DNA from 2 places in the Paenibacillus sp. FSL F4-0236 genome. Region 2 is predicted to be linked to the other one. Evidence: predicted binding sites of a transcription regulator. Region 2 holds the regulator's gene; the other holds the start of a gene.
The links. Region 2 encodes CtsR, which represses protease genes until heat stress. Its sites were predicted from a motif close to ATGGTCAATAAAGGTCAAACA; they were not measured.
Positions count from the first base shown of each region.

Region 1: the regulator CtsR is predicted to act here: its motif matches at 7,893-7,913, upstream of clpP (ATP-dependent Clp endopeptidase proteolytic subunit ClpP).

Region 1 is NZ_JBBOBK010000001.1:5,956,682-5,971,507, forward strand. It holds gene eno (phosphopyruvate hydratase) at 154-1,440, opposite strand; gene gpmI (2,3-bisphosphoglycerate-independent phosphoglycerate mutase) at 1,509-3,053, opposite strand; gene tpiA (triose-phosphate isomerase) at 3,055-3,807, opposite strand; gene NSQ29_RS26505 (phosphoglycerate kinase) at 3,835-5,016, opposite strand; gene gap (type I glyceraldehyde-3-phosphate dehydrogenase) at 5,133-6,143, opposite strand; gene NSQ29_RS26515 (sugar-binding transcriptional regulator) at 6,246-7,298, opposite strand; tRNA gene NSQ29_RS26520 (tRNA-Arg) at 7,732-7,806, shown strand; gene clpP (ATP-dependent Clp endopeptidase proteolytic subunit ClpP) at 8,000-8,596, shown strand; gene NSQ29_RS26530 (GDSL-type esterase/lipase family protein) at 8,692-9,330, opposite strand; gene NSQ29_RS26535 (PdaC/SigV domain-containing protein) at 9,440-10,540, opposite strand; gene NSQ29_RS26540 (SIMPL domain-containing protein) at 10,665-11,420, opposite strand; gene NSQ29_RS26545 (HPr family phosphocarrier protein) at 11,571-11,840, opposite strand; gene whiA (DNA-binding protein WhiA) at 11,938-12,867, opposite strand; gene NSQ29_RS26555 (gluconeogenesis factor YvcK family protein) at 13,012-13,959, opposite strand; gene rapZ (RNase adapter RapZ) at 14,017-14,826, opposite strand, start outside.
Region 2 is NZ_JBBOBK010000001.1:6,753,838-6,768,663, reverse strand. It holds gene radA (DNA repair protein RadA) at 1-1,050, opposite strand, end outside; gene clpC (ATP-dependent protease ATP-binding subunit ClpC) at 1,243-3,711, opposite strand; gene NSQ29_RS30040 (protein arginine kinase) at 3,747-4,811, opposite strand; gene NSQ29_RS30035 (UvrB/UvrC motif-containing protein) at 4,840-5,364, opposite strand; gene NSQ29_RS30030 (CtsR family transcriptional regulator) at 5,395-5,856, opposite strand; gene NSQ29_RS30025 (GNAT family N-acetyltransferase) at 6,244-7,416, opposite strand; rRNA gene rrf (5S ribosomal RNA) at 7,838-7,954, opposite strand; rRNA gene NSQ29_RS30015 (23S ribosomal RNA) at 8,082-11,010, opposite strand; tRNA gene NSQ29_RS30010 (tRNA-Ala) at 11,162-11,237, opposite strand; rRNA gene NSQ29_RS30005 (16S ribosomal RNA) at 11,339-12,896, opposite strand; gene NSQ29_RS30000 (MFS transporter) at 13,309-14,565, shown strand; gene NSQ29_RS29995 (transglycosylase domain-containing protein) at 14,569-14,826, opposite strand, start outside.

The sequences.
Region 1 (14,826 bases), 800 kb from region 2:
ACATAAACAGTATTCTTATTTTATCATAGCAGTGCCGGTAATACAACCGCCTAGACTGTTAAGTCGTAGCTTTTCTTGAAAGATTAGGATAAACACATATTAAAAAAAGACCCGCCATAATGGCGGGTCTTCGTACTCTGCTATAAAAGCAGATTATCTTTTAAGGTTGTAGAAAGATTTCAGGCCGTTGTATTGAGCCAATTCACCCAACTCGTCTTCGATGCGAAGCAATTGGTTGTATTTAGCAACACGGTCTGTACGGGAAGGAGCACCTGTTTTGATTTGACCAGCGTTAGTCGCAACAGCGATGTCAGCGATTGTGCTATCTTCGGATTCACCGGAACGGTGAGAGATAACTGCTGTGTAACCAGCACGTTTAGCCATTTCGATAGCATCGAAAGTTTCAGTCAATGTACCAATTTGGTTAACTTTAACCAAGATGGAGTTACCGATACCTTTTTCGATACCTGTTGCAAGACGCTCAGTGTTTGTAACGAACAAGTCGTCACCAACCAATTGAACTTTGTCTCCCAATTTTTCAGTAAGCAATTTCCAACCATCCCAGTCGTCTTCGGACATACCGTCTTCGATTGTGATGATTGGGTATTTCTCAACCCATGAAGCAAGAAGGTCAACATACTCAGCGGAAGTGTAAGATTTACCTTCGCCAGCAAGTGTGTATTTACCGTCTTTGTAGAACTCAGTGGAAGCAACGTCCATACCCAAGAATACGTCAACGCCTGGTTTGTAACCAGCTTTTTCGATAGCTTCGATAATTGTAGTGATTGCTTCTTCATTCGAACCAAGGTTTGGTGCGAAACCACCTTCGTCACCAACAGCTGTGTTCAGGCCTTTGGATTGAAGTACGGATTTCAAGTTGTGGAAGATTTCAGCACCTGTACGAAGAGCTTCTTTGAAGCTTGGAGCTCCTACAGGAAGAACCATAAACTCTTGAACGTCGATGTTGTTGTCCGCATGCTCACCACCATTGATGATGTTCATCATTGGTACTGGAAGAGTTTTAGCGTTGAATCCGCCCAGGTATACGTACAAAGGAATATCCAATGCTGCTGCAGCTGCACGAGCTACGGCCATGGATACAGCTAGGATTGCGTTAGCGCCCAATTTACCTTTGTTATGAGTTCCGTCCAAAGTGATCATCAATTTGTCGATGCCCACTTGGTCAAGAGCGTCCATACCAATAACTTCTGGAGCGATGATTTCATTTACGTTCTCAACAGCTTTCAGAACGCCTTTACCCATGTAACGGGATTTGTCGCCATCACGAAGCTCTACAGCTTCATGAGCGCCAGTGGAAGCGCCGGAAGGAACGATAGCGCGGCCTTTAGCACCGGATTCAAGATAAACGTCAACCTCTACAGTAGGGTTACCACGGGAGTCAAGGACTTCGCGAGCATAAACATCAGAAATAATAGTCATTTTAGTTAATCTCCTTTAAACAATGTTTTGGTTTTGATTGTTGAAGCTTAATCTTAGGTATTGTTTCCTTATTTGCGACTAGCGATCATGGATTGACCAGTCATTTCCGCAGGTTGCGGAATTCCCATCAGATCCAAAATGGTTGGTGCTACATCAGCAAGGATACCGCGATCGCGCAATACAACATTTTCATCCGTAAGGATGAACGGAACCGGGTTAGTGGTATGAGCTGTGAACGGACGACCGTTCTCATCAAATACCATGTCTGCATTACCGTGATCGGCGATAATGATCGCAACGCCACCCTTGGCAACTACTGCGTCCACTACTTTACCTACACACTCATCAGTTACCTCTACAGCCTTGATTGTTGGCTCCAGCATACCGGAGTGTCCAACCATATCAGGGTTTGCAAAGTTAAGGATAATAGCATCCTGTCTTTCCGCTTCGATTTCTGCTACGCAGGCTGCAGCCACTTCGTAAGCACTCATCTCGGGTTGAAGATCATAGGTTGCCACTTTAGGAGAGTTGATCAAGATACGAGTTTCTCCTGGAAGTTCCTCATCACGTCCACCACTGAAGAAGAACGTTACGTGCGGATACTTCTCAGTTTCCGCGATGCGCAGTTGCTTCTTGTTGTGTTGCACAAGTACTTCACCCAATGTGTTATCCAGGTTCTTCGGTGAATAGGCTACATAACCTTGTACCGTTTCACTGAAAGTAGTCAGGCATACGAAGTGCAAGTCTTGCGGGAACAAAGGACCCCGGTCGAAACCACGGAAATCTTGATTCGTGAACACTTGTGACAACTGAATAGCACGGTCAGGGCGGAAGTTAAGGAACACGACAGAATCGCCGCTCTCTACTGCCGTTACCGGCTTGCCTTCACTGTCTACAATCACGCTAGGTTCAACGAATTCGTCGAACACGGAATTTGAATAAGATGCAGTGATAGCTTGCAGAGCATCTGTGTATTTCGGTCCTTCGCCATAAACCATAGCACGATAGGCTTTTTCTACACGATCCCAACGTTTGTCACGGTCCATGGCGTAATAACGTCCGGATACCGTTGCAATTGTACCTACTCCAACTTCTTCAATCTTAGCCACCAGATCTTGGACAAACTTCTTACCACTATCTGGAGGTACATCACGGCCATCCATGAAAGCATGGATATACACTTCGTGCATATCTTCTTTCTTAGCCAGGTCAAGCATAGCAAACAGGTGATTAATATGGCTATGTACCCCTCCGTCGGATACAAGCGCGTAAAGATGAAGCTTTTTACCTGTGTTCTTAGCATTTCTAACTGCGGCTACCAGTGTTTCATTATCGAAGAATTCGCCCTCACGGATCGATTTATCGATACGAGTCAAATCCTGGTATACAATCCGTCCTGCACCAATATTTAAGTGCCCTACTTCAGAGTTGCCCATTTGGCCTTCTGGAAGACCAACAGCTTCACCACAAGCAGTAAGGGTAGTATTAGGATATTGTTTCAAGTAACGGTCATAGTTAGGTTTGTTAGCTTGAGCAACGGCGTTACCTTCAGATGTTCCACGCAAACCGAAACCATCCATGATGATCAAAGCTACAGGTCTTGGAGCTGACATCTTACTTCGCCCCCTCAACCAATTGAACGAAGGAAGCAGGCTGCAAGCTGGCACCGCCAACAAGCGCACCATCGATGTCGCTTTGGCCCATGTACTCAGTTACATTCTCAGGCTTCACGCTGCCGCCGTATTGAATACGAACAGCTTCAGCTGTTGCAACATCATACAAATCTTTTACAAGACTGCGGATGTAAGCAATAACTTCGTTAGCATCTTGGGAAGTGGAAGATTTACCTGTGCCAATAGCCCAGATAGGTTCGTATGCAATGACAACTTTTGCTGCTTGCTCGGCACTAAGTCCTTGGAATGCAGCTTCAGTTTGTACTTTACATACTGCTTTAGTTTGATCAGCTTCACGCTCTTCGAGCTTTTCGCCAACACATACGATTGGAGTGATACCATGACGGAATGCAGCATGCATTTTCTTATTCACGATTTCATCTGTTTCGCCAAAATAAGCACGACGCTCTGAGTGACCAATGATTACATAGTCTACGCCAAGATCGCTAAGCATTACACCACTGATTTCTCCTGTGTAAGCACCGTTATCTTCAAAGTGCAGGTTCTGTGCGCCAATCTTGATGTCTGTACCTTTTGCAGCTGCTACAAGTGCAGGCAGGTTAGTGAATGGGGCGCAGATTACAGTCTCAACGCCTTCTACTTCTGCTTTGCCTTTGATGTCAGCAATAAAGCTTTCTGCTTCAGGAACTGTTTTGAACATCTTCCAGTTACCCGCAATAATTGGTGTTCTCATGAATTAAATTGCCTCCTTCTATACGTCTTACTTGTCGTTCAGTGCTTCTACGCCAGGAAGCGCCTTGCCTTCCATGAACTCAAGGGATGCACCGCCACCAGTGGAGATGTGATCCATTTGGTCAGCCAGGTGGAATTTTTCTGCTGCTGCTGCGGAATCTCCGCCGCCAATAACAGTGTAACCTTCAGTTGTTGCACAAGCTTTTGCTACTGCAAGTGTACCTTCAGCGAATTTATCGATTTCGAATACGCCCATAGGTCCATTCCAGACAACCAGCTTGGAGTTCTTGATAATATCGGCATAAAGTTCACGAGTCTTAGGTCCGATATCAAGTCCTTCCCAACCTTCTGGGATTTCATTGTAATTAACGATCTTAGTGTTAGCATCAGCACCGAATTTATCAGCAACCACAACATCAACAGGAAGCATGAAGTTTTTGCCAAGTGCTTTAGCTTTTTCGATGAATCCAAGAGCAACGTCAAGTTTGTCGTTGTCTACAAGTGACTTACCGATTTCAAAGCCTTGTGCTTTAGTGAATGTATAAGACAATCCACCGCCGATCAGGACGTTATCAGCCAAAGACAACAAGTTATCAATAACATCAATCTTGTCTTTAACTTTCGAACCACCGATGATCGCAGTGAAAGGACGTTCTGGGTTAGTAAGAGCTTTACCAAGAACGGTCAATTCTTTCTCCATCAAAAGACCGGATACAGCTGGTAAGAAATGAGCGATACCTTCTGTCGATGCATGTGCACGGTGAGCCGCACCAAACGCATCATTGACGAACAAATCAGCCAGTTCAGCGAATTGTTTAGCCAATTCAGGATCATTCTTTTCTTCGCCTGGGTAGAAACGAACATTCTCAAGTACAAGTACGTCGCCTTCGCCTAGCTCAGCAATTTTTGCTTTGACAGCTTCGCCAACAGCTTCGTCAGCTTTAGCTACTGGTTTGCCAAGAAGCTCGGACAGACGCTCAGCAGCAGTAGTCAAACGCATGGAATCTACGAATTGACCTTTAGGACGACCCATGTGACTCGCAAGAATGATCTTTGCACCGTTCTCAATCAAATATTTAATGGTAGGAAGGGTTTCGCGAATACGAGTATCATCAGTAATCTTACCGTCTTCTACAGGTACGTTGAAATCCACGCGTACAAATACGCGTTTACCCTTTACTTCTACATCACGGACGCTCTTTTTGTTCATGATTAATTCCTCCACACCCAAAGTTGTTTCTAGCAGGAAACAAGAAATACATTTAGAAAGAGCGGAAACAAGGAACTTCTGTTTCCGCTCTATAGATGTTACTTATATCAAGTCAATTACTTAGCGATTTTAGCGAATTTCTCCAAAGTACGAACCAATTGTGCAGTGTAGGACATTTCATTGTCATACCAAGCAACAGTCTTAACGAGTTGTTTGTCGCCAACAGTCAATACTTTAGTTTGTGTAGCATCGAACAGGGATCCGAAAGTCATACCTTTGATATCGGAAGATACGATTTCATCTTCAGTGTAACCATAAGTGTCTGGATCGGAAGCTGCTTTCATTGCTGCGTTGATTTCTTCAACAGTAACGCTCTTATCAAGAACAGTTACAAGCTCAGTCAGGGAACCAGTTGCAACTGGAACACGTTGAGCCGCGCCATCCAATTTACCTTTAAGTTCTGGAATAACAAGACCGATTGCTTTAGCAGCACCAGTAGTGTTAGGAATGATGTTCTCAGCTGCTGCACGAGCGCGTCTGAAGTCACCTTTAGCGTGTGGAGCATCCAAAGTGTTTTGGTCACCAGTGTAAGCGTGAATTGTAGTCATCAAGCCTTCAACGATACCGAACTTGTCGTTCAATACTTTTGCCATTGGAGCTAGGCAGTTCGTTGTGCAAGATGCGCCGGAAATAACAGTCTCAGTACCATCAAGAATGTCATCGTTAACGTTGTAAACGACAGTTTTCATGTCGCCAGTAGCTGGAGCGGAGATAACTACTTTCTTAGCTCCACCTTTCAAGTGTTTTTCAGCTGCTTCTTTAGTTGTGAAGAAACCTGTGCACTCAAGTACGATATCAACGCCTAGGTCGCCCCATGGCAATTCTTCAGGGTTGCGGTTAGCAAGAACCTTAACTTCTTTGCCATTGACTTTGAAGAAGCCATCATGCACTTCAACATCACCTTGGAATTTACCTTGAGTTGTATCATATTTAAGCAAATGAGCAAGCATCTTAGCGTCAGTCAAGTCGTTGATTGCTACCACTTCGATACCTTCTACATTTTGAATACGGCGGAAAGCAAGGCGTCCAATACGTCCAAATCCGTTAATTCCAACTTTTACACTCATTGAATAGTTCCTCCTAGAATTCGTTTTATTTATTCAAAACAGACCGTGAAGCCTGTCATGACAACAATGTTAAGTATGATGCAAGATATATGTTCTAGTGAGTTACGAGGATATCTGTAACTGATTATCAATTTCCTTGCCGATTTCCACAGCAGCAGCCTCGTCGGTGACGAGTATATTCTCCTGCCCGAAACGCAGCATGGCATGAATGGCTTTGGCCTTTGGTTTGCCTCCAGCAATACCGATGACTGTCTCCGTCCGAACAATATCTTCTAGACGTAGTCCCATCGTAAGCATCGTATGGACAACCTGACCATCTTCGTTAAAGTAATACCCAAAGGATTCAGCCACGGCTCCCTCACCCTGGATTTCTGAGACAGTTGCCTCATCCAGCTTGCGGCGGCGAGTCATTTCAATGGCATCCCCAATCCCATGTACAATAATACGCGAACTGCGGATGATTTGTACAATCTCACCAATATTAGAGTCAAGTGCTAGTGACTGGTAGGCATCCCCACTAAGTAAATCAGGTACATGCAGCAACCGGTAATTCGCTCCTACCCGTTTTGCCATTGTTGAGGCAATCGTATTGGCTTGAATCTCCATACTCTCTCCTAATCCACCACGCGCCGGAACAAACCAAGCGTTCTTATAGGAAAGGGATAACGGCGGTGTCAGTTGATCAGCCATGTCGGCAAGCGTTGATCCACCTGTGACAGCAACTATATCATCTGTACGAAGTACACTGAGCAGCGCTTTTGCACCCGCTCGGCCAAGCTCACGTTTGGTGAACGGCGATGACTCACAATCACCCGGCACCACAATAACTTTATCCAGACCGTACGTTGCCCGAATTTTCTCTTCCAGCTCATCCAGACCAAACAGGCTCTTAACGACCGGCTCTAGTAAATCAAGCAGTCTACGCCCAGCAGCGCTAATGCGCATGCCAACGCTCTCGATCTCAATGAGCCCTTGCGATTTCAGAAGATCCGTCTCGGCACGCAGTACCCGCTCAGTCATATCAAGCGAAGCGGCAAGCGTTCTGCGCCCAATTATATCGGACAGCATGATCTGATGAAGAATCGTGTACCGTCTCTTAAGGGTTTCCATGAGATCAGGCAGAAGCTGCTTTTGGATATCTAATAAATTACGCATACTTTCACTCCTGCAACTTCGTCTTCCTCTATTCCCTTGTTCATGGTCTCAAAATGTCCCGGGTAAACTTTTTAAGTCCCACTCATATTCTAACCAAATATTGCTCGAAGTGCAAGTCTTCCGAGAGTAGAATTCTCAAGCGCTTGTCTTCTTATACATTTATAAGATTGGGAAAGAGGTTCTGCTCCAAAAAACCTGTCATTAACAATCCAGATTCTTTAGCTGAGTGAAACACAATGTACGCTTGTCCACCTTGAAGAATAGGGATAAAGCCTGTGTACAGTATTATTAAAAATATAAGAAATTACAGGTTTCACGTTATATATCATCCTTATATTTCTACGAGAAACGGTTGTCGTCAATAAAGGACGACAGCGTCGTTTCTTCCTGTCCATTGCAATTGCACAGAAATTGTATTATAATCATTTTTGTTGCGCCCGTGGTCCAATGGATATGACGTAGGCCTCCGAAGCCTGAGATCCAAGTTCGATTCTTGGCGGGCGCGCCATTAATTTCACTTTTGTACATAATTCAGTAGTGCCTATACTACTACTTAACCAAAGAGCCGCGTGTCGGCTCTTTTTTTTGAATATAAGTTTGACTTTCTTTGACTTTTTGTTTGAATTTGTTTATCATGTGGGTAATACGGCAAGAGTAAAAATGAATACATTTGAAGAACCAATATCAAGGAGGTTTTCCACGTGAGTTATATTCCTATGGTAGTAGAACAGAGCAACCGCGGTGAGCGCGCTTATGACATCTATTCCCGCCTGCTGAAGGACCGCATCATTTTCCTTGGAACGGAGGTTAATGACGTGGTAGCCAATTCTATCATCGCACAAATGCTGTTCTTGGCTGCCGAAGATCCGGAGAAGGACATTCACCTTTACGTGAATAGCCCCGGCGGTTCCATTACTGCAGGTATGGCTATTTTTGATACAATGCAGTACATTAAACCGGACGTTTCCACCATCTGTGTGGGTATGGCAGCTTCTATGGGAGCTTTCCTACTTAACGCTGGCGCTAAAGGCAAACGCTTCGCACTGCCTAACAGTGAGATCATGATTCACCAACCTCTGGGTGGTGCTCAAGGTCAAGCAACGGATATTGAAATCCGTGCCCGTCGTATCCTGAAATTGCGTGATAAGTTGAATCGTATTCTTGCAGAACGTACGGGTCAACCGCTAGAACGTATTGAGAAGGACACTGATCGTGATTACTTCATGACTGCTGCAGACGCGGCAGCTTACGGTATCGTTGATAAAGTCATCGAGAAGACACTGCCTAGCGGTGTGTAAGCTATAAAACAACACAAAGAGGCTGTGCCCTATCCACTTGATGGTTAGTGCACAGCCTCTTTACTTTTCAGACCACTACTTCATACGAATCTCAATTAATACAAACCACCATAACCAAGCGCATCCAGTTTCTCAGCAATCACACGGTAGCCTCGACCATTCGGATGTAAGTGGTCAATTGATAAAAGCCCTCTCTCGTTTCCTGCAAACTCACTATAAATAGAAGCAAATCCACATACCCGGCTACTGTACTGTGAGGCATAACTGTTAAACTGCCTTACCCACTCTGTAGCGCCTACTACCTGAGGATAGGGATTATACAATCCCACAATTCGAATGATATAAGGTCTACGCGTTCCCGCCTTCAATTGGAAGAGGATACTCATAATTGCAGCAAAATTCTGTTTGCACTCTTGCAATGATCTTCGCAGCTCTTTAGATAAATTTTCAGGTTGTCTAGCTGCAGCCTTCGCTGCATGGATTAAATCATTACCACCAATGGATAGAGTGATAATATCCGCTGCTCGAATGGCTTCACGAGTCATAGAGCTTCCGCGTAGCCGCTGTTCCAATTCAGAAGTAGTCAATCCATTCACGCCCAAATTCGTAGAGGCTACATTAGAACGCAGTCTCCCTTCCGCCATTCTACGGTACACCGGTACAAAACCGTTACCTGGCAGAGCGCCAAATCCAGTCGTCAAGGAATCGCCAATTGCAGTGTATTGATAGCTCATAGCTCTCCCCCGTTCATAAACTAGTTACTCCATTTAGCATATGAATTCGAGGTCATTTTGGTAAGGGGGAGATGTCCAGTGGTGACACTAGCGGTTACGACTTCTCTATTTATTTTACAGCAGCAAATGGGCTACCGCCTTCCGGCAACAGTTCTTTGAAAGTAAAGGGATATTCCGGGAACCCCGCAGCATAAGCTGTGTATTCATACAATTGGAAGAACAGAACGACCTGATCATCCTTCAGATAAAAATACTTTTCCGTATTCAATCCGTTGAATCCTCCCAAATAACTTTCCTCCGCTTTTACTAGGTTGTTCAACTTAGCATTCAACTCTTTTTTGTAGTTTGGGTTAGCTCCGAACAGGTCGCCCAACAGTAGACGTTTGCCATCCTTGAGCGAAAAGGTAAACGCCTCCCGATTGGTCATACCATGAGCGCCGCCCGTATCGCTATACTGTGACATCACTAAGCTGATCACACCATCCTGATTGTAGGTCACCATATATTCTATATCATAGGTATACTTAGGCTCTGACCCGGATCGATTCGAGATATCCTTCTCTGCGTTTGCAGCAAATTTCATGGCACTTTCTTTCAAAATATCATTCATGGCCTGCTGTGCATTGGAATTGCTTAATCCACTAAACTTCGGATAATCAAGCTGGATCAAAGCCTCTTTTCGATCCTTAGCATAGGTCTCTGTGGTTACTATCAACGCATTCTGTGATCTATTCACCACATTCAACCTACTAGAGCCCCGACTCCAATCCACTTTATAGCCTAAATAATCATTTAACAGACCTGATGGAACATAGAGCCGATTGTTTATTAGCTTTCCTTCATACTCTCGAATGTAATAATTGTTCACCCAAATTGAAGTACCATAGCTAGATAACAGCAACTTGGCCTTAGTCGTTCCCTTTCCGATCGTGTATGCATTTTCTTTTTTATCATAAGTTAGAGGTAATTGCAGCACATCACGCATAAAGGTAATCGGAATCCAGACCTTCCCTTCCTGCAAAATACCTGTCTGCTGAGAAATTACCCCGTTCGCCTTTAAAACTATACTTGCAGCAATAGCCTTGCTCTTCGTCTGATCAGACGCTGCATAACCCTTATCACTAGGCAGCAATCCTCCACCAAGCAATAATCCCGCCGACATCAAACCTATGCCCCATTTGCGTACTGTTTCTTTTGAAATATTCATCATCTAGTTTTCCCACTCCTTTCCAGTTTATTAAACCTAATCTTGGAGAATTCACACAAAAAAGAGGCGCCCCCACTATTACTAGTGGAAGATCACCTCTCCTCTCTGCAATCACCTTGTTCTGCTACTATTTCAATTCATACATTACGCTCAGCTGTGTTGTAACTTTAACTACTCCCGGTTGAACGGATGTGCTTGCACCAGCATCTGCTGCAGCCATTTCCATTTTTAGATTCTGTTCAAAATAAACCGGAGTGACATTGCCATCATTTTGGCTGACCGTGATTACTTGACCCAAGCTACGTTTAGCTGCCTTAGCAATAGCACCTGCTTTAACATCTGCGTTCGCCATCGCCTTTTCAATCACCTGAGCTTCAAAGGCAGAAGTATCTTCCACGGAAAAACGTGCATTTCCGATATTATTTGCCCCCGCCGCAGATGCAGCGTCTAGCAATTCACCAACCTTGGTCAGATCTCTATAGGACACTAACAGTGTATGATTCGCGTTGTATCCTTTCACTTGCTGTCCTTCTTTTTCACTATAACTATAGTTGGGTTGCACATAGAATTGGGTACTTTGAATATCCTTATCTGCGATTTTCCAAGTCCCCTTCAGTAATGTAGTGATCTTTTGGATTTTAGCAGCATTTGTTTTTTGCGCTTCTTGCGCAGTTGTAGCCGTAGTATCCACACCGATGGACAAGTATACAATATCCGGCTTGATGGACAACTCACCTTTACCTACTACACTAACAACATTTTTCTGCACTTCATCTGCGTAAGCCTTTGCAGGGCCTTGGAAGACACCACTCATGCTAATCCCTCCAATTAACAAACTTCCTACGATCAACACTGAACCAATCTTTTTTACCAAACCTTTCATATTTGCCAGCCCCTTTCATCTTTTGTGATTTGTTATTATCCTCTAGACGAGTCTTTTTGGTAAATGTTGCACAGTTAAAATCTATTTTTTGGTATAAAAAAAAGCCCCTGGGGGCTTTTTAGTCATTCGATAAAAAGTCACTTCAAAAGATTATTGGTTCTCAAGCTCTTCTTTGCTGACGAGACTCGTCAAAGCGTTTACAGCTTGATCCGCGTCTGCACCATCCGCGCTGATATAGATCTCCGTGCCGGAACTGATCGCTAGGCTCATAATACCCATAATACTTTTGGCGTTTACTTTTTTATCGTCTTTTTCCACGAAAATCTCCGACGAAAACTTGTTAGCTTCTTGCACAAACAATGCTGCCGGTCGAGCGTGTAGCCCTGTCTTCAACCGAACAACTACCGGGTGCTTTGTCATGAAACGCTTACCCCCTAATTGAGTTCTCCCCAAAAATTTCACATTAATTTTATATTATTATATCATTATAACGTAAACCACACTAGAAAAAAAGTGATTAGCCGCCTCGAACCTTGTCTGCCAGTTCATCAATCTTACGAAGTCGATGATTTACTCCGGACTTACTAACCGTACCTTTCAGCATTTCACCAACCTCTTTAAGGTTGATATCTGGATGTGCCATTCGAATTTCTGCAACTTCCCGCAGTTTATCCGGTAAGCTCTCCAGACCCACTTCTCGCTGCAGCAGTTTGATATTCTCAATCTGCCGCACCGCGGCACTTATCGTTTTATTGAGATTCGCGGTCTCGCAGTTCACGATCCGATTCACGGAATTACGCATATCGCGCATAATTCTTACATCCTCAAATTTGAACAACGCTTGATGCGCCCCGATCAGACTTAAGAATTCGATAATCTTCTCGCCTTCTTTAATGTATAGAATGAACCCTTTTTTACGTTCAATGCAGCGTGCGTTTAGGTGAAATTCACCAGCCAGATCGACCAGCGCCTTACAATGCTCCTCATACATCGAGGAAATCTCCAAATGGTAAGAGGAACCCTCCGGATTATTAACGGATCCGCCCGCCAAAAAGGCACCCCGCAAATAAGCACGCTTACAGCAGTTATTCCCAACAATCTCTTTATCAATACCGTCGGTAAAAATAAATCCTTCGGACACAATTCTGAGATCATTTAAGATTTCCTGTACGCGACTAGGGATTCTAACGATATAAACGTTATTTTTCTTCAAACGCATTTTTTTACGCACGAGTAGCTCAATATGGACCTGGTAATATTTCTTAAGTAAAGAATATACCCGCCTTGCAATCGCGGCGTTCTCCGTCGAAATGTCGAGAATCACCTTTTTGCTTGAAAGCTGCACAGATCCATTCATACGGATAAGCGCTGACATTTCCGCCTTCTCACAACAGGGCTCACTCTCCACCATCGTCAGCTCTTTTTTTGTAAGGGCCGCAAAAGACAAGGGTCTCACCTCTTTCTGAAAATAAGTACGTCATTCATATATACAAGCATTAACGCCTTCGGCGTCCTTTTGAGGACGGTAAGCGTTTAAGCGAGAAATATAAGAAAGTATAAGTGTAAAACTTATATTTTCTTATATTTTAAGTTATACCCTAGGGTTTCTGTTTATCCAATCTTGCACAAGCTGATAGATATGATGACTAAGCTTATCGGTATCATGCCTTAAATAAGTTCGGAATAACACTAGCTTATCCGCTATAACTTTATATGCACTGCCTTCTAGTACATCCTTATCGAGCTGTACCGGACGCGCACCCTTCTCAGCGTACTTCGACTGCACCTGCTCAGGAATTTCACCGTCATTCACAATAATATAATCAAATAAATGAATCCCAATATGATCATAAACGGCTTGTAGATGGTCATTTACAGTATAATTATCCGTTTCACCAGGCTGAGTCATTACATTGCAGACAAAAATTTTGATTGCATCAGAAGATACAACTGCTTCTGCTAGCTTCGGAACAAGTAGGTTCGGAAGAATGCTCGTATATAGACTCCCTGGACCCAAAAGAATTGCATCAGCATTTCGAATCGCTTCAAGTGCTTCAGGCAACGGTTCCACATCAGCAGGCTCCAAAGAAACCCGTTTAATGATCCCGCCTGCTTCCGGTATCTTAGATTCACCCGTGATAATCGTGCCGTCCGACATTTCTGCACGCAATACTACGGCATCCCCCGCAGCGGGTAATACCCGTCCGCGAACAGCAAATAATCGGCTAAGCTCACGAACAGCTGTGACAAAATCGCCAGATATATCTGTAAGCGCGGCAAGAATTAAATTGCCAAGACTATGACCCGCCAAGCCTTCGCCCGTGTTGAAACGATATCTCATAATATCCGCCATGAGCGGCTCTACATCAGCCATAGCTGTTAATACGTTGCGGATGTCCCCAGGAGGCGGCATTTGCAGTTCACTGCGCAAAATGCCCGAGCTTCCTCCATCATCTGCTACGGTAACTATAGCTGTAATATCTAGCGGCTTTTCTTTTAAGCCGCGAAGCATGACAGATAGCCCCGTGCCACCGCCCATAACGACGATACGTGGACGCTGTCTTTGTTCTTCAGCCACTATGGACCCCTTCTCTCATTAGTGCCGATCACGCTCGGAATCCCGATGACTAACGGCTACGGATTCCGTTTCGCTGACGCCCAGCATTTTGCCCAAATATTCAGAAATGGCTACTGAACGGTGTTTCCCGCCTGTACAGCCAATGCCGATAATAATCTGGGATTTACCTTCCCTACGATATTGCGGAATTAAGAAATGAAGCATATCGAGCAGTTTGGTCAGGAACACCTGTGTTTCAGGCCACTTCATTACATAGTCATAGACATCGCTGTCCTGACCTGTTTTTGGCCGCAGGTGATCCACATAATGTGGGTTAGGCAAAAAGCGAACATCGAAGACGAGGTCTGCATCAATAGGAATACCATACTTAAATCCGAACGATGTAATGTTGACGGAGAGTGTACTTTTTCCTAAATGCGAGAACCGAGAAACGATCTTCTCCTTGAGCTGCACTGGTTTCATACTGCTAGTATCCAGACATAATGTAGCTGAATTCTTTAATTCCTCAAGCATTTTACGTTCCAGCTTGATACCATCAAGCGGAAGTCCCTTAGGCGCTAGAGGATGATGACGCCGGCTTTCCTTGTAACGCTGCACAAGCACCGAATCCGTAGCATCCAAGAACAAGATTTCACAGCCAATGGTTGACTCATCTTTAATATAGGCTAGAGACTCGGACAAAGCAGTGAAGAATTCCCTACCGCGCAGGTCAATCACAAGCGCTACCTTGGCGATCTTACCCTTCGACTGCTCAATCAGTTCTGCAAACTTAGGGATCAGCACCGGCGGCAAATTATCGACACAGAAGAACCCTAGGTCTTCCAGACT
Region 2 (14,826 bases):
ATTTTGCAGGAACATGCCCATCCGCTTCTCAAGTACAGCGATAATGAGTGCCATCCGCTGGTGATCCATACCTGTGCACACCCGGCGTGGGGAGGGGAAATGAGTGGCAGCGATAAGAGCCTGAAGCTCAACAAGCACCGGTCTAGTCCCTTCCATACTAGCCACGACTGTAGATCCGGCTACGCCGAGTGGACGCTCCGATAAGAAGAGCTCCGATGGATTTTCTACTTCTGTTAGACCCACTTCACCCATTTCGAAAATGCCGATTTCATTCGTTGAACCGAAGCGGTTCTTTACAGCCCGCAGGAGTCTATACGTATGATGCCGCTCTCCCTCAAAATACAGCACACAATCCACCATATGTTCAAGCATCCGTGGGCCTGCAATAGCGCCTTCCTTGGTGACATGCCCAACGAGAACTGTAGCAATTCCCCGAATCTTAGCGATACGCATAAATCTTGTCGTACATTCCCGAACCTGGGTCACACTGCCTGGCGCACTGGTTACTTCTGGCATAAATACAGTCTGAATCGAATCGATAACAAGAAATTGCGGCTGAATTTGTTCAATCGCTTCTTCTATGCTTTCCATATTCGTCTCACATAGTACATATAGCTCAGCTGACAACGCACCGAGGCGATCCGCACGTAGTTTAGTTTGCCTTACCGATTCTTCGCCCGAAATGTACAGCACTCGCAATCCCTGAGTTGTCAGAGCATGCGACGTCTGTAATAAGAGCGTAGATTTACCGATTCCTGGGTCTCCCCCTACTAGTACCAGCGATCCTGGTACGATCCCCCCACCGAGAACACGGTTAAGCTCACCTATACCTGTCAGTATGCGCGGTTCCTTGTCACTTTCTATACTTATGATCGATTGTGCCTTTTCTTTACTATGAAAAATAGGGGCATTCATTCCCTGTGTTTTGACTACGCTTTCCGTTTCCTCCACCATGGAGTTCCAAGCTTGGCACCCGGGACATTTTCCGAACCATTTTGGCGATTCGTATCCACAATCGGTGCAAAAAAATTTAGTTTTTGGTTTAGCCATTTGTTCTCCTTACGGTCCGAACTTTTAAATTGCGGATATTTTCTTCTAATGAAAGTTTACCATTTCTGCCCCTTTAACGAAAGGTCATTCGGAATTTGTACTAAATGTATATTTTTAAGTGATAAATTTATATTAAAAAAGCTTCCGCCCCTCTATAAACTGAGGAGCGGAAGCTTTTTTTATTCCGTTTTTTTATTCGGATTCTACTTCTTTTTCAAGCAATGGCGCTACAGGAGCATCCACTTTATTCACTACAAGTTCTCCGCCAACTTCATCAATGTTGAGCGAATCACCCTTTTGGATATTTCCTCTCAACAATTCCTCGGAGAGACGGTCTTCAATATGCTTCTGAATCGCACGACGTAATGGACGTGCACCAAAGGCTGGGTCGTAACCTTCCTTAGCCAGGAAAGCCTTCGCCGCATCCGTGAGTACGAAATCAACATCATATTCACGCAGCCGCTTGCGCAGCTCATCAGACATCAATGTAACGATTTCAGCAATATGCTTCTCATCGAGGGAATGGAAGACGATGATTTCGTCAATCCGGTTCAAGAACTCAGGACGGAAGCTCTTCTTAAGCTCTTCCATAACCTTGCCCTTCATATTACCGTATTCTGCTCCAGCATCTTGCACAGCTGTGAATCCAAGTGTCGAATTCTTCTTGATCGCTTGTGCGCCTACGTTAGAAGTCAGAATAATTAATGTATTACGGAAATCGACTACCCGTCCTTTAGAGTCAGTTAAACGACCATCTTCAAGAACTTGCAGCAGAATGTTGAATACTTCTGGGTGCGCTTTTTCAATTTCATCAAGCAGCACTACAGAATAAGGTTTACGGCGTACCTTCTCGGTTAATTGGCCACCTTCTTCATAGCCAACATATCCAGGAGGGGCTCCGACTAAGCGGGACGTGGAGTGCTTCTCCATGTATTCCGACATATCAATACGAATGACCGCATTCTCATCGCCGAACATGGCTTCAGCCAATGCACGAGCCAACTCAGTTTTACCTACACCAGTAGGACCGAGGAAGATAAAGGAACCCATTGGACGTTTCGGATCTTTAAGACCCGCACGCGCACGGCGTAGTGCCCGGCTAACTGCCTTAACAGCTTCGTCCTGACCGATCACTCGTTCATGCAGTAAAGCCTCCATGTTAAGTAGACGGTCGGTCTCCTCTTCCTTCAGCTTGCTTACAGGTATACCCGTCCAGCTAGCTACAACCTGTGCGATGTCTTCAGGTGTAACCTCTGAATCCGTGCGACCCTGTTTTTCTTTCCATTGATTCTTAGTCGTATCAAGCTCTTCACGGATTTTTTGCTCTGTATCACGCAAAGCCGCCGCTTTTTCAAACTCTTGACTCTGCACTGCGGAATCCTTCTCCTTACGGATATCATCCAAGCGCATTTCAAGTTCCTTCAGATTTGGCGGGATGGTGTAAGAGTGAAGCCTTACTTTAGATCCTGCTTCATCGATAAGGTCAATCGCTTTATCTGGCAGGAAACGATCCGGGATGTAACGATCGGACAACTTCACTGCTTCCACTATAGCTTCATCCGTAATCTTCACACGGTGATGCGCTTCATAACGATCGCGAAGTCCGAACAGAATTTGGACCGCTTCTTCTGGAGATGGCTGATCCACCGTAATCGGTTGGAAACGACGCTCCAACGCAGCATCTTTTTCAATATATTTACGATATTCGTCAAGCGTAGTCGCACCAATGCACTGAAGTTCTCCACGGGCTAAAGCCGGCTTCAGAATGTTAGATGCGTCAATCGCACCTTCCGCGCCACCAGCACCGATCAGTGTATGAAGCTCATCGATAAAGAGCACGATATTACCTGCTTGGCGAATCTCATCCATAATTTTCTTGAGGCGGTCTTCAAACTCACCGCGATATTTTGTTCCAGCCACTACTGAGCCCATGTCGAGCGTCATGACGCGTTTGTCGCGAAGTGTTTCTGGGATTTCATTATTGATAATCTTTTGTGCAAGTCCTTCAGCGATAGCTGTTTTACCAACACCAGGTTCACCGATCAGTACCGGGTTATTCTTAGTCCGGCGACTCAGTACCTGAATAACACGTTCAATTTCCTTACTACGGCCGATAACTGGGTCTAGATTACCTTCCTTAGCATAAGCGGTCAAATCGCGCGCAAGACCATCCAGGGTCGGTGTGCTGACGTTAGCCGGAGTCCCGCTATGACTAGAGGCAGCCTCGCTGCTTCCCAGGAGCTGAAGAACTTGTTGACGAGCTTTGTTCAAGCTGATGCCGAGGTTATTAAGCACACGAGCCGCGACACCTTCCCCTTCACGGATAAGTCCAAGCAAAATATGCTCAGTGCCAACATACGTATGACCCAATTTGCGGGCTTCGTCCATCGACAGCTCAATCACTTTTTTAGCGCGAGGAGTATAAGCAATGTTCGTAGGCTGTTCTTGACCTCTGCCAATCAGTGTCTCCACTTCGTCCTGGATTTTTTCAAGACCTAGCCCTAAAGCTATTAATGCCTTAGCAGCAATGCCGTCTCCTTCACGAATAAGTCCGAGCAAAATATGTTCTGTACCAATATTGTTGTGTCCTAAACGAACAGCTTCTTCCTGCGCCAGCGCTAGCACTTTTTGTGCGCGTTCCGTAAATCTTCCAAACATCATATCTCCTGCACCTCCATGAATAATAAATATCTATATTAATGTTGTGTTCCCAGTGTTTCTCGGAGCAGTTTTGCCCGATACATATCTCGTTCAGTAGCGTTCAGCTCATCGCCGAACATCTTTTGCAGAAATCCTGGCTGTGTCTTAACGTTAAGTTCATTAAGCACTGAAATCGAAAGACCTTCCAGAATGCCAAGGTCAACCCCAAGTCTCACATCAGATAGGCGTTGAGCAGATTCTTTAAGCTCCATAAGAGCTGCATAACATAAAATTCCGTAAGAACGCTTCACTCGGTCTGTTATTCTCAGGGCGGAATCAACAAGCAACCGTTCACGTGCATTTCGCTCATGCTCAATAATCTGGGTAACTACACTGTGAAGGTTCTCTATAATTTCACTTTCCGTTTGACCGAGAGTGATCTGATTAGAAATTTGAAAGATGTTCCCTACTGCTTCGCTACCCTCACCGTAAATTCCTCTTACAGTCAATCCCACTTGGTTCACTGCAGACAAGATGCGATTGATCTGATGAGTCATTACAAGCGCTGGTAGATGCAGCATTACCGAGGCACGAAGCCCCGTACCAACATTGGTGGGACAACTAGTCAAATATCCTCTTTTATCATCAAAAGCGTAATTGACAGCTGCCTCGAATATATCATCGATCGCCGTCGCACGATCCCATGCTTCTCTAACCTGAAGACCAGGAAACAGACATTGGATTCGCAGATGGTCCTCTTCGTTAATCATGATGCTGACCGACTCATCTTCATTCAATAAGACAGCCGCACTGCGCGAATCATTAGCCAAGTTAGGACTGATTAGATGCTTCTCAACCAGTACCTTTTTGTCCAGTTCATTCACTTCATCAAGCTTTAGGAGTTGAAAAGATCCGAAATCTGCAGCTGCTTCCTCATGAAACACAGGAGCCAGTAGCTCTAATACTTCTTCCGATTGCTCTAAGGAAGCCAGCATTGGGAACGGAAGATGCTCTAGATTACGGGCAATACGCATACGACTGCTAATTACAATCTCAGAATGACTACCTCCAGAACGCATCCAATCACTAAGCGCTTGTTCAGTAAATCGGAGACTTGACATGTCATATCCCCCCTATATATCAAAGACTTTACTCTTGTGCTATTTCTTTTTCAAGTTTACGAATCTGATCTCGCAGCTCCGCTGCTTTCTCGAATTCTTCTTGTGTAATACTTTGCTGTAATTCCTGCTTGAGTTCATCAATTTGGCGTCTAAACACAATCTGAGCTCCTGCACGTTTCGGAATCTTACCTACATGTGAAGTACTGCCATGCACTCGCTTAAAAAGCGGGTCCAGTGCACTGTTAAAATATTCATAACAGGAGCTACAGCCAAAACGGCCTAATTTGCTAAACTGGGAGTACGTCATCCCACAATTCTCACATTGCAGACTCTGCGTAGTCTTCGTTGCAGCCGACTTCTCCTTGCCGGCACCTTCAAGATCAAGCAGACCTGAGAGCAGACTGTGGATAGAGAATCCTCCAGCCGTTCCGGGAATGAGTTCACCCTTCTCCCGTGCACAGCTCTCGCAGATATGAAACTCCGTCTTCTCTCCATTCACGATCTTAGTGAAGTGGAGTGTTGCCGGCTTGACGCCACATTCCTGGCATTGCATAAGCGAAAGCCCCTCCCTTATGGTTGACAATTATTTGCCTAACAAAGAGATTAACATCGCCTTCATAATCTTGGCACGAATCTCATCCCGGTATGGAATCTTAACCGTTAGGCATTCCCGAGAAACAGCAGCGCGCATAAGGCACGCTTCACGCTTACTTAGAAAACCAGCTTCCTCCAGCTGATAAATCAGCCCTTCAGCAGCGTTCTGATCAATCCCGCCACCTATAGTATGGTTTAAATGGGCATGCAGTGCCACGTTAGGCGGTAATTCAAAACGTTGAATACGAATATATCCCCCACCACCACGCTTACTTTCCACCACATAACCTTTTTCCAGAGTAAAGCGTGTACTGATGACATAGTTGATCTGTGACGGTACGCATGAGAACTGGTCCGCCAGGTCATTTCGCTGGATTTCCACCGTACCTTCGGGACTTTCATGCAAAATATTCTTCAGATATTGTTCGATAATATCAGAGATATTGCGCATCACTCATCCTCCAGTGCTTAAATCTTTATAATACCGATTGCAACTTGCATTCATAATGACAATGGTCTTTAATTGAACTTAAACATTTGTGGATAATCCCACGTGTTCAGAGGATCGGATTGCTGTCATTATGTTTCGTTGACTTTGACTTTCTTTGACTTTTTAATATTATAACATATTCTGTGCTAATTCCAAGTGGATTCTCTTATTTTTCACTTTTTTCAGCGAATGTATTCGGAAATAAAGAACTCTCCCAACTTCTTTCGAAGGGGAGAGCCTGATTTTTGTCAAGTTTAAACGCCTTCGGTATCCTTATTAGGACGATAAGCGTTTATGCGAGAAATATAAGGATAATGTATAGCGTGAAACTTATACTTTCTTATATTTTTAAAAATGATCAAATAAAGCTGTCTGTGCTTGTGGAATAATTTCTTCAAACCATTCCAGTGCTGCTGCGTGGCCAGAGACACTTCCATAACGAGCCATCTCTGTTGGTCGTTTGTACCCAAGCATCAAGGCCGTCAAAGTGCCTATATCACAGCTCAAGTCTGCTTCCGCCCGTTCCCCTTCCACTCGTATCAAAGTAGCCGAGCCCTCATTAGAGATATTCCATGCCCATAACCCATCATTCCAAGGTGCATACTTATCTTCGATATATATAAGCTGCTTCTTTTGACTACTGTTTCCTCTGAAGGTGTAAGTTTCAATGAATGACTTGGCATTAACAATCCGCCCCATAAAATAAGGATAATTCTCTTGTCCTATACGTGGATCTGGCAGCAAGAAAGGTAACATGTCATCCGAAGGCACTAGCTTTAAGGATGCACCGGTCACCATCGAATCATGGTTCGCAAGAAATGTCCACAGCCCCTGCCGGGCTTGTTCATTCAAAAAAACAAATTCATCAATGACCAGTTCTCTGTTCTCTACCTTATACAGCACATATCCCTCTGGTTCACCACTCTTGGAGTAAAATACCGCACTCTTTCCTTCATCATCTAGAACAGAGTTCTCCCACCAATCCAAATCGCGCTTAAGTGTCCCGTTATAACTGACAGCGAATCGAGTATATAGGCTATCCAATACTTCGATATCCTTTATGTCCCGTTTAACCTTGCCCTCAACTTCAACCTTTTTAGGAAATTTCGCTACTGGAATAGAGTATTTCTTATATTCACAATAAACTTCCCAGCCAAATTTACGATAGAACGGAATCAAGAATGGGTGTAGAAAAGAGAGCGTTTGCCCCGCCTCATTCATCGTATGCAGTGCATGAGACAAAAGATTTGCCACATGTCCTTGTCTGCGGTTCTCTGGCCATGTAGCTACTCCTGCTATACCACCCATAGGTACCACTCTGCCCTGTATGTAGACTTGGAAAGGAATAATTGTCAATTTAGCTTCCAATGTTCCGTCCTCAAAAGCACCCCATACCTGTTCAGGCTTGAATCTTTCCTTAGCACTTGCTCTTTTTTCACTAGGAAGCTTGTACTGAAAAGCATATTCTGACAAGTTCATGCTTGCATCGAATTCTTCCGAACGTAACTGTCTTATTACCACAAACTCACCTCATCCTTTATAAAATTACTTTTAGGATAAGTATAACAAGAGCGTCAATTGTGCGCTAATCTATTGCATTATTTATAACTTTATTTTTAGTTATCCACAGCTCTATACAGTTTTAAAAATAGTCTTGAAATCTTGTCACATCCAAGTTAAAATAGTTATCCACTTATCAATAACTCTATCCACATAATCCCGGCTATATCCACAGCAACCCGTGTACTACTTAGGTTTTCTGTTGACAGATCCATATAAATATGTATTTAATCCACACTATTTAGGGGTTATTTCTCTTTCAATCATCTATCCACATGTGCGTAACTTTTTCTGCAAATCCAAAAGTTTATCCACAAGTTTTCCACAGCCTATAATAAACGCAAAAAAGCCACTGTCGATTACTCAACAGTGGTCTAATTGTGCTTGGCAACGTCCTACTCTCCCAGGACCCTTCGGTCCAAGTACCATCGGCGCTGGAGGGCTTAACGGTCGTGTTCGGGATGGGTACGCGTGGAACCCCTCCGCTATCGCCACCAAACATGCGTCTGTGAAACAGACGCTGCCGCGTGAAATTTCGTTCATCACCAGAAGTGAGAATGAATTTCTAAGCGTGTACAGGCTTGATGCCTGAAAACTGAATCCGAATTGAATTTGCGTTCTAAGTATAGGATAAGCCCTCGACCGATTAGTATTGGTCAGCTCCATGCATTACTGCACTTCCACCTCCAACCTATCTACCTCGTCGTCTTCAAGGGGTCTTACTAATTGGGAAATCTCATCTTGAGGGGGGCTTCACGCTTAGATGCTTTCAGCGCTTATCCCGTCCGTACGTAGCTACCCAGCCATGCTCCTGGCGGAACAACTGGTGCACCAGCGGTACGTCCATCCCGGTCCTCTCGTACTAAGGACAGCTCCTCTCAAATTTCCTGCGCCCACGACAGATAGGGACCGAACTGTCTCACGACGTTCTGAACCCAGCTCGCGTACCGCTTTAATGGGCGAACAGCCCAACCCTTGGGACCTACTTCAGCCCCAGGATGCGATGAGCCGACATCGAGGTGCCAAACCTCCCCGTCGATGTGGACTCTTGGGGGAGATAAGCCTGTTATCCCCAGGGTAGCTTTTATCCGTTGAGCGATGGCCCTTCCATGCGGTACCACCGGATCACTAAGTCCGACTTTCGTCCCTGCTCGACTTGTAGGTCTCGCAGTCAAGCTCCCTTATGCCTTTGCACTCTTCGAATGATTTCCAACCATTCTGAGGGAACCTTGGAACGCCTCCGTTACTCTTTAGGAGGCGACCGCCCCAGTCAAACTGCCCGCCTGACACGGTCCCCGTACCCGGTAAGGGTACTAGGTTAGAACCTAGATACGATCAGGGTGGTATCCCAACGGCGCCTCCACCGAAGCTTGCGCTCCGATTTCTACGGCTCCCACCTATCCTGTACAGATCGTACCCAAATTCAATATCAAGCTGCAGTAAAGCTCCATGGGGTCTTTCCGTCTTGTCGCGGGTAACCTGCATCTTCACAGGTATTAAAATTTCACCGGATCTCTCGTTGAGACAGCGCCCAAGTCGTTACGCCATTCGTGCGGGTCAGAATTTACCTGACAAGGAATTTCGCTACCTTAGGACCGTTATAGTTACGGCCGCCGTTTACTGGGGCTTCGGTTCATAGCTTCGGGTTACCCCTAACCACTCCCCTTAACCTTCCAGCACCGGGCAGGCGTCAGCCCGTATACTTCGCCTTGCGGCTTCGCACAGACCTGTGTTTTTGCTAAACAGTCGCTTGGGCCTTTTCACTGCGGCCCCCTCGTGCTATTCACACTACCGGGGCACCCCTTCTCCCGAAGTTACGGGGTCATTTTGCCGAGTTCCTTAACGAGAGTTCTTCCGCGCGCCTTAGAATTCTCTTCTCGCCTACCTGTGTCGGTTTGCGGTACGGGCACCTTCTCCTGGCTAGAGGCTTTTCTTGGCAGTGTGAGATCATGACCTTCGCTACTGTAATTTTCGCTCCCCATCACAGCCCAGCCTTAACGATGTGCGGATTTGCCTACACATCAGCCTCACTGCTTAGACGGACATATCCATCAGTCCGCGTCACTACCCTCCTGCGTCACCCCATCGCTCATAGCGGATTACGGTGGTACAGTAATTTCAAACTGTTGTCCTTCGACTACGCCTTTCGGCCTCGCCTTAGGTCCCGACTTACCCTGAGCGGACGAGCCTTCCTCAGGAAACCTTGGGCTTTCGGCGGATCAGATTCTCACTGATCTTTTCGTTACTCATACCGGCATTCTCACTTGTATGCTGTCCAGCGCTCCTTACGGTACACCTTCAACCCACATACAACGCTCCCCTACCCCAGATACATACGTATCTAGCCATAGCTTCGGTGGTGTGTTTAGCCCCGTTACATTTTCGGCGCAGAGTCACTCGACCAGTGAGCTATTACGCACTCTTTCAATGGTGGCTGCTTCTAAGCCAACATCCTGGTTGTCTGTGCAACTCCACATCCTTTCCCACTTAACACACACTTGGGGACCTTAGCTGATGGTCTGGGCTGTTTCCCTTTTGACAATGGATCTTAGCACTCACTGTCTGACTCCCGGCAATAAGTATATGGCATTCGGAGTTTGACTGAGCTTGGTAATCCTTGCGGACCCCGCACCCAATCAGTGCTCTACCTCCACTACTCTTATACCGAGGCTAGCCCTAAAGCTATTTCGGGGAGAACCAGCTATCTCCGAGTTCGATTGGAATTTCTCCGCTACCCCCACCTCATCCCCGCATTTTTCAACATGCGTGGGTTCGGGCCTCCAGTGCGTGTTACCGCACCTTCACCCTGGACAGGGGTAGATCACACGGTTTCGGGTCTACGTCCACATACTAAATCGCCCTATTCAGACTCGCTTTCGCTGCGGCTCCGTCTTCTCGACTTAACCTTGCATGTTAAACGTAACTCGCCGGTTCATTCTACAAAAGGCACGCCATCACCCATTAATAGGGCTCTGACTTTTTGTAAGCACACGGTTTCAGGTTCTATTTCACTCCCCTTCCGGGGTGCTTTTCACCTTTCCCTCACGGTACTGTTTCACTATCGGTCGCCAGGTAGTATTTAGCCTTAGCAGATGGTCCTGCTGGATTCATACGGGGTTTCACGTGCCCCGCACTACTCGGGATCCGTCTCGGAGAGAACACAGTTTAGGCTACAGGGCTTTTACCTCTATCGCGGGCCTTTCCAGACCTCTTCACCTACCATATTCCTTTGTAACTCCATGTGAGACGTCCCACAACCCCTAAGAGCAAGCTCTTAGGTTTAGGCTGTTCCGCGTTCGCTCGCCGCTACTGACGGAATCACTATTGTTTTCTCTTCCTCAGGGTACTTAGATGTTTCAGTTCCCCTGGTCTGCCTCTACATCTCCTATGTGTTCAGAGATGAGTAACTGCGAATTACCACAGCTGGGTTTCCCCATTCGGACACCCCCGGATCAAAGCTTGCTTACAGCTCCCCGAGGCAGTTTCGTTGTTCGCCACGTCCTTCGTCGGCTCCTGGCGCCTAGGCATCCTCCGTGTGCTCTTATTAGCTTAACCTCGATTTTTCCTAAGAAAAATCTCACTAATAACATTTACTTGTTTGCACAAGTTGCTAAAAGATGTTCTAAAACGCAAATTCGTTTCGGTATCCAGTTTTCAAGGATCAAGTTTAAAAATATTCTAGACATAACAAAAAGATGAAGTTTGTTGGTGGAGCCAAGCGGGATCGAACCGCTGACCTCCTGCTTGCAAGGCAGGCGCTCTCCCAGCTGAGCTATGGCCCCGCAAATTCCATCAAAACCGAACAAATGGATACGCGTTAAATGATTTTGGAAGTTTAACTTCCGATTTGAATGTCTTCATTGCAGAAGACGATTCTCCATAGAAAGGAGGTGATCCAGCCGCACCTTCCGATACGGCTACCTTGTTACGACTTCACCCCAATCATCTACCCCACCTTCGGCGGCTGGCTCCCTTGCGGGTTACCCCACCGACTTCGGGTGTTGTAAACTCTCGTGGTGTGACGGGCGGTGTGTACAAGACCCGGGAACGTATTCACCGCGGCATGCTGATCCGCGATTACTAGCAATTCCGACTTCATGCAGGCGAGTTGCAGCCTGCAATCCGAACTGAGACCGGCTTTGATGGGATTGGCTTCACCTCGCGGCTTCGCTTCCCGTTGTACCGGCCATTGTAGTACGTGTGTAGCCCAGGTCATAAGGGGCATGATGATTTGACGTCATCCCCACCTTCCTCCGGTTTGTCACCGGCAGTCACTCTAGAGTGCCCAGCCTTACCTGCTGGCAACTAAAGTTAAGGGTTGCGCTCGTTGCGGGACTTAACCCAACATCTCACGACACGAGCTGACGACAACCATGCACCACCTGTCTCCTCTGTCCCGAAGGCCGCCACTATCTCTAGTGGATTCAGAGGGATGTCAAGACCTGGTAAGGTTCTTCGCGTTGCTTCGAATTAAACCACATACTCCACTGCTTGTGCGGGTCCCCGTCAATTCCTTTGAGTTTCAGTCTTGCGACCGTACTCCCCAGGCGGAGTGCTTACTGTGTTAACTTCGGCACCAAGGGTATCGAAACCCCTAACACCTAGCACTCATCGTTTACGGCGTGGACTACCAGGGTATCTAATCCTGTTTGCTCCCCACGCTTTCGCGCCTCAGCGTCAGTTACAGCCCAGAAAGTCGCCTTCGCCACTGGTGTTCCTCCACATATCTACGCATTTCACCGCTACACGTGGAATTCCACTTTCCTCTTCTGTACTCAAGTCACCCAGTTTCCAGTGCGACCTCAGGTTGAGCCCAAGGTTTAAACACCAGACTTAAATGACCGCCTGCGCGCGCTTTACGCCCAATAATTCCGGACAACGCTTGCCCCCTACGTATTACCGCGGCTGCTGGCACGTAGTTAGCCGGGGCTTTCTTCTCAGGTACCGTCACTCCGATAGCAGTTACTCTACCGGACGTTCTTCCCTGGCAACAGAGCTTTACGATCCGAAAACCTTCATCACTCACGCGGCGTTGCTCCGTCAGACTTTCGTCCATTGCGGAAGATTCCCTACTGCTGCCTCCCGTAGGAGTCTGGGCCGTGTCTCAGTCCCAGTGTGGCCGTTCACCCTCTCAGGTCGGCTACGCATCGTCGCCTTGGTGGGCCGTTACCCCACCAACTAGCTAATGCGCCGCAGGCCCATCCCTCAGTGACAGATTGCTCCGTCTTTCATTCTTCCTTCAGGAGAAAAAAGAAATTATCCGGTATTAGCTACCGTTTCCGGTAGTTATCCCAGTCTAAGGGGCAGGTTGCCTACGTGTTACTCACCCGTCCGCCGCTAAGTTACTTTGAAAGCAAGCTTTCAAAGTAACTCCGCTCGACTTGCATGTATTAGGCACGCCGCCAGCGTTCGTCCTGAGCCAGGATCAAACTCTCCAATTAGTATTGAAAAGAGCGATATGCTCATTTTGAAACTGACGATTCATTAAATGAATCTTTTAAAAATTAACGCGTTCCATTTGTTCAGTTTTCAAAGAACTTGCTCCCGGCATTCCGACATCAACTGTCTCTTGCACAGGAATTAGAGTATATCATGTTGTCGTATTTCTTGTCAACTTATTTTTTCATCGTTTGTGTTTCATTTGTTCGATGCGTCATAAGCACAAGAGATAATATACCATGCTGTTCTTATGTTTGCAAGCTTTTTTTGAAATAAAAATAATCTTCGAATAAATACTTTCAAACTAGCACAAACCAACACAAATTGTTTCCAATAATCCTTAATTTATGGCTAAATAGAATTTATCGTAATCCCATATATTAACTTCTAATGATACGTACGAGAGGAGTCTAAATGAAAAACAATCCATCTAGTGCTGCGACCCAAACAAACACCACGGATAAGGAGCAGCGTAATCTGCAGCAAGCAACAATCTATAAGATTTTGCTGGCTGTCAGCTTTGTTCATTTATTTAACGATTCTATTCAGGCAGTCATCCCTGCAATCTTTCCTATTCTCAAAGATAACTTGATGCTCTCCTTCGCTCAGATTGGGTGGATCTCCTTTGCCTTAAACATGACGTCCTCCGTTATCCAACCAGTCATTGGGTATGCGGCAGATCGTAAGCCTCGTCCTATATTGTTACCACTGGGTATGTGCAGCACATTTCTAGGCGTACTTTTATTGGCTTATGCCAACAACTATATTCTTGTATTGTTTTCCGTCATGCTGATCGGTTTCGGATCTGCTACCTTTCATCCCGAAGGCATGCGTGTTGCTCATATGGCTGCCGGTCAGCGGAAAGGTCTTTCGCAATCTATTTTTCAAGTCGGCGGCAATGCTGGACAATCTTTAGGACCAATGCTCACGAAATGGATATTCATTCCCTTTGGGCAGATCGGCGCTCTTGGCTTCACTATCGTTGCGGCTGCCGGAATCGCCGTCCAGACCTATGTCGCTCGCTGGTATCGAGAGATGCTGGATGCAGGATATACGTTTCATAAGAAGTCAACAGCTCGTGCAATTGATCCTGCCCGCCGCAAAAGTATTCGAACGGCAACAATCATCCTTGTGTTCCTAGTCTTTGTAAGATCTTGGTACGGCGCTTCTATCGGAAGTTACTACGCTTTCTATTTAATGGACAAATATCAAATGACGCTTGATAAGGCCCAAATCTATATTTTTATGTATCTGGCAGCTGGAGCTGTCGGTACATTCTTCGGAGGCCCACTGGCTGACCGCTTCGGACGGCGTAATCTCATTCTTCTCTCTATGGTCGGAACAGTGCCCTTCGCGCTGGCTCTACCCTTCGTGAACCAAATGTGGGCAGCTATACTCCTGCTGATTGGCGGCTTCATCCTTTTGTCCAGCTTCTCCGTTACTGTAATCTACGCTCAGATGCTTTATCCAGGCAATATCGGAACAGTTTCAGGGTTAATCACTGGTCTTGCTTTTGGGCTCGGCGGAATTGGTTCCTTGGTCCTCGGCAATCTAATTGACAGCATTGGTATTTCAAAAGTGTTTATAGCTTGTGGATTCCTACCACTTTTGGGTTTCCTTGCTCTCCTGCTTCCTAGAGACGAGAAACTAGAAGAATGGGCCGCTCAATAAACATCAGTAACCACTTAACGCCTTACTCATGACTGTAGAAAATAGAGCGGCAGCCTTCCCGCTGCCCTCTGTCATATAATTATCCTTATTTGTACGATCAAACCCCATCCACACTGCAGCTGTCCATTCCGAAGTATAACCAACAAACCACAAATCCCGGTTAGCTTTCTTGCTTACGCCTGGCAGATCCAATTGGGTTGTTCCGGTTTTCCCCGCTACAGGCCTGTTCATTTGCGCTTTTTTGCCCGTTCCTTCATTGAC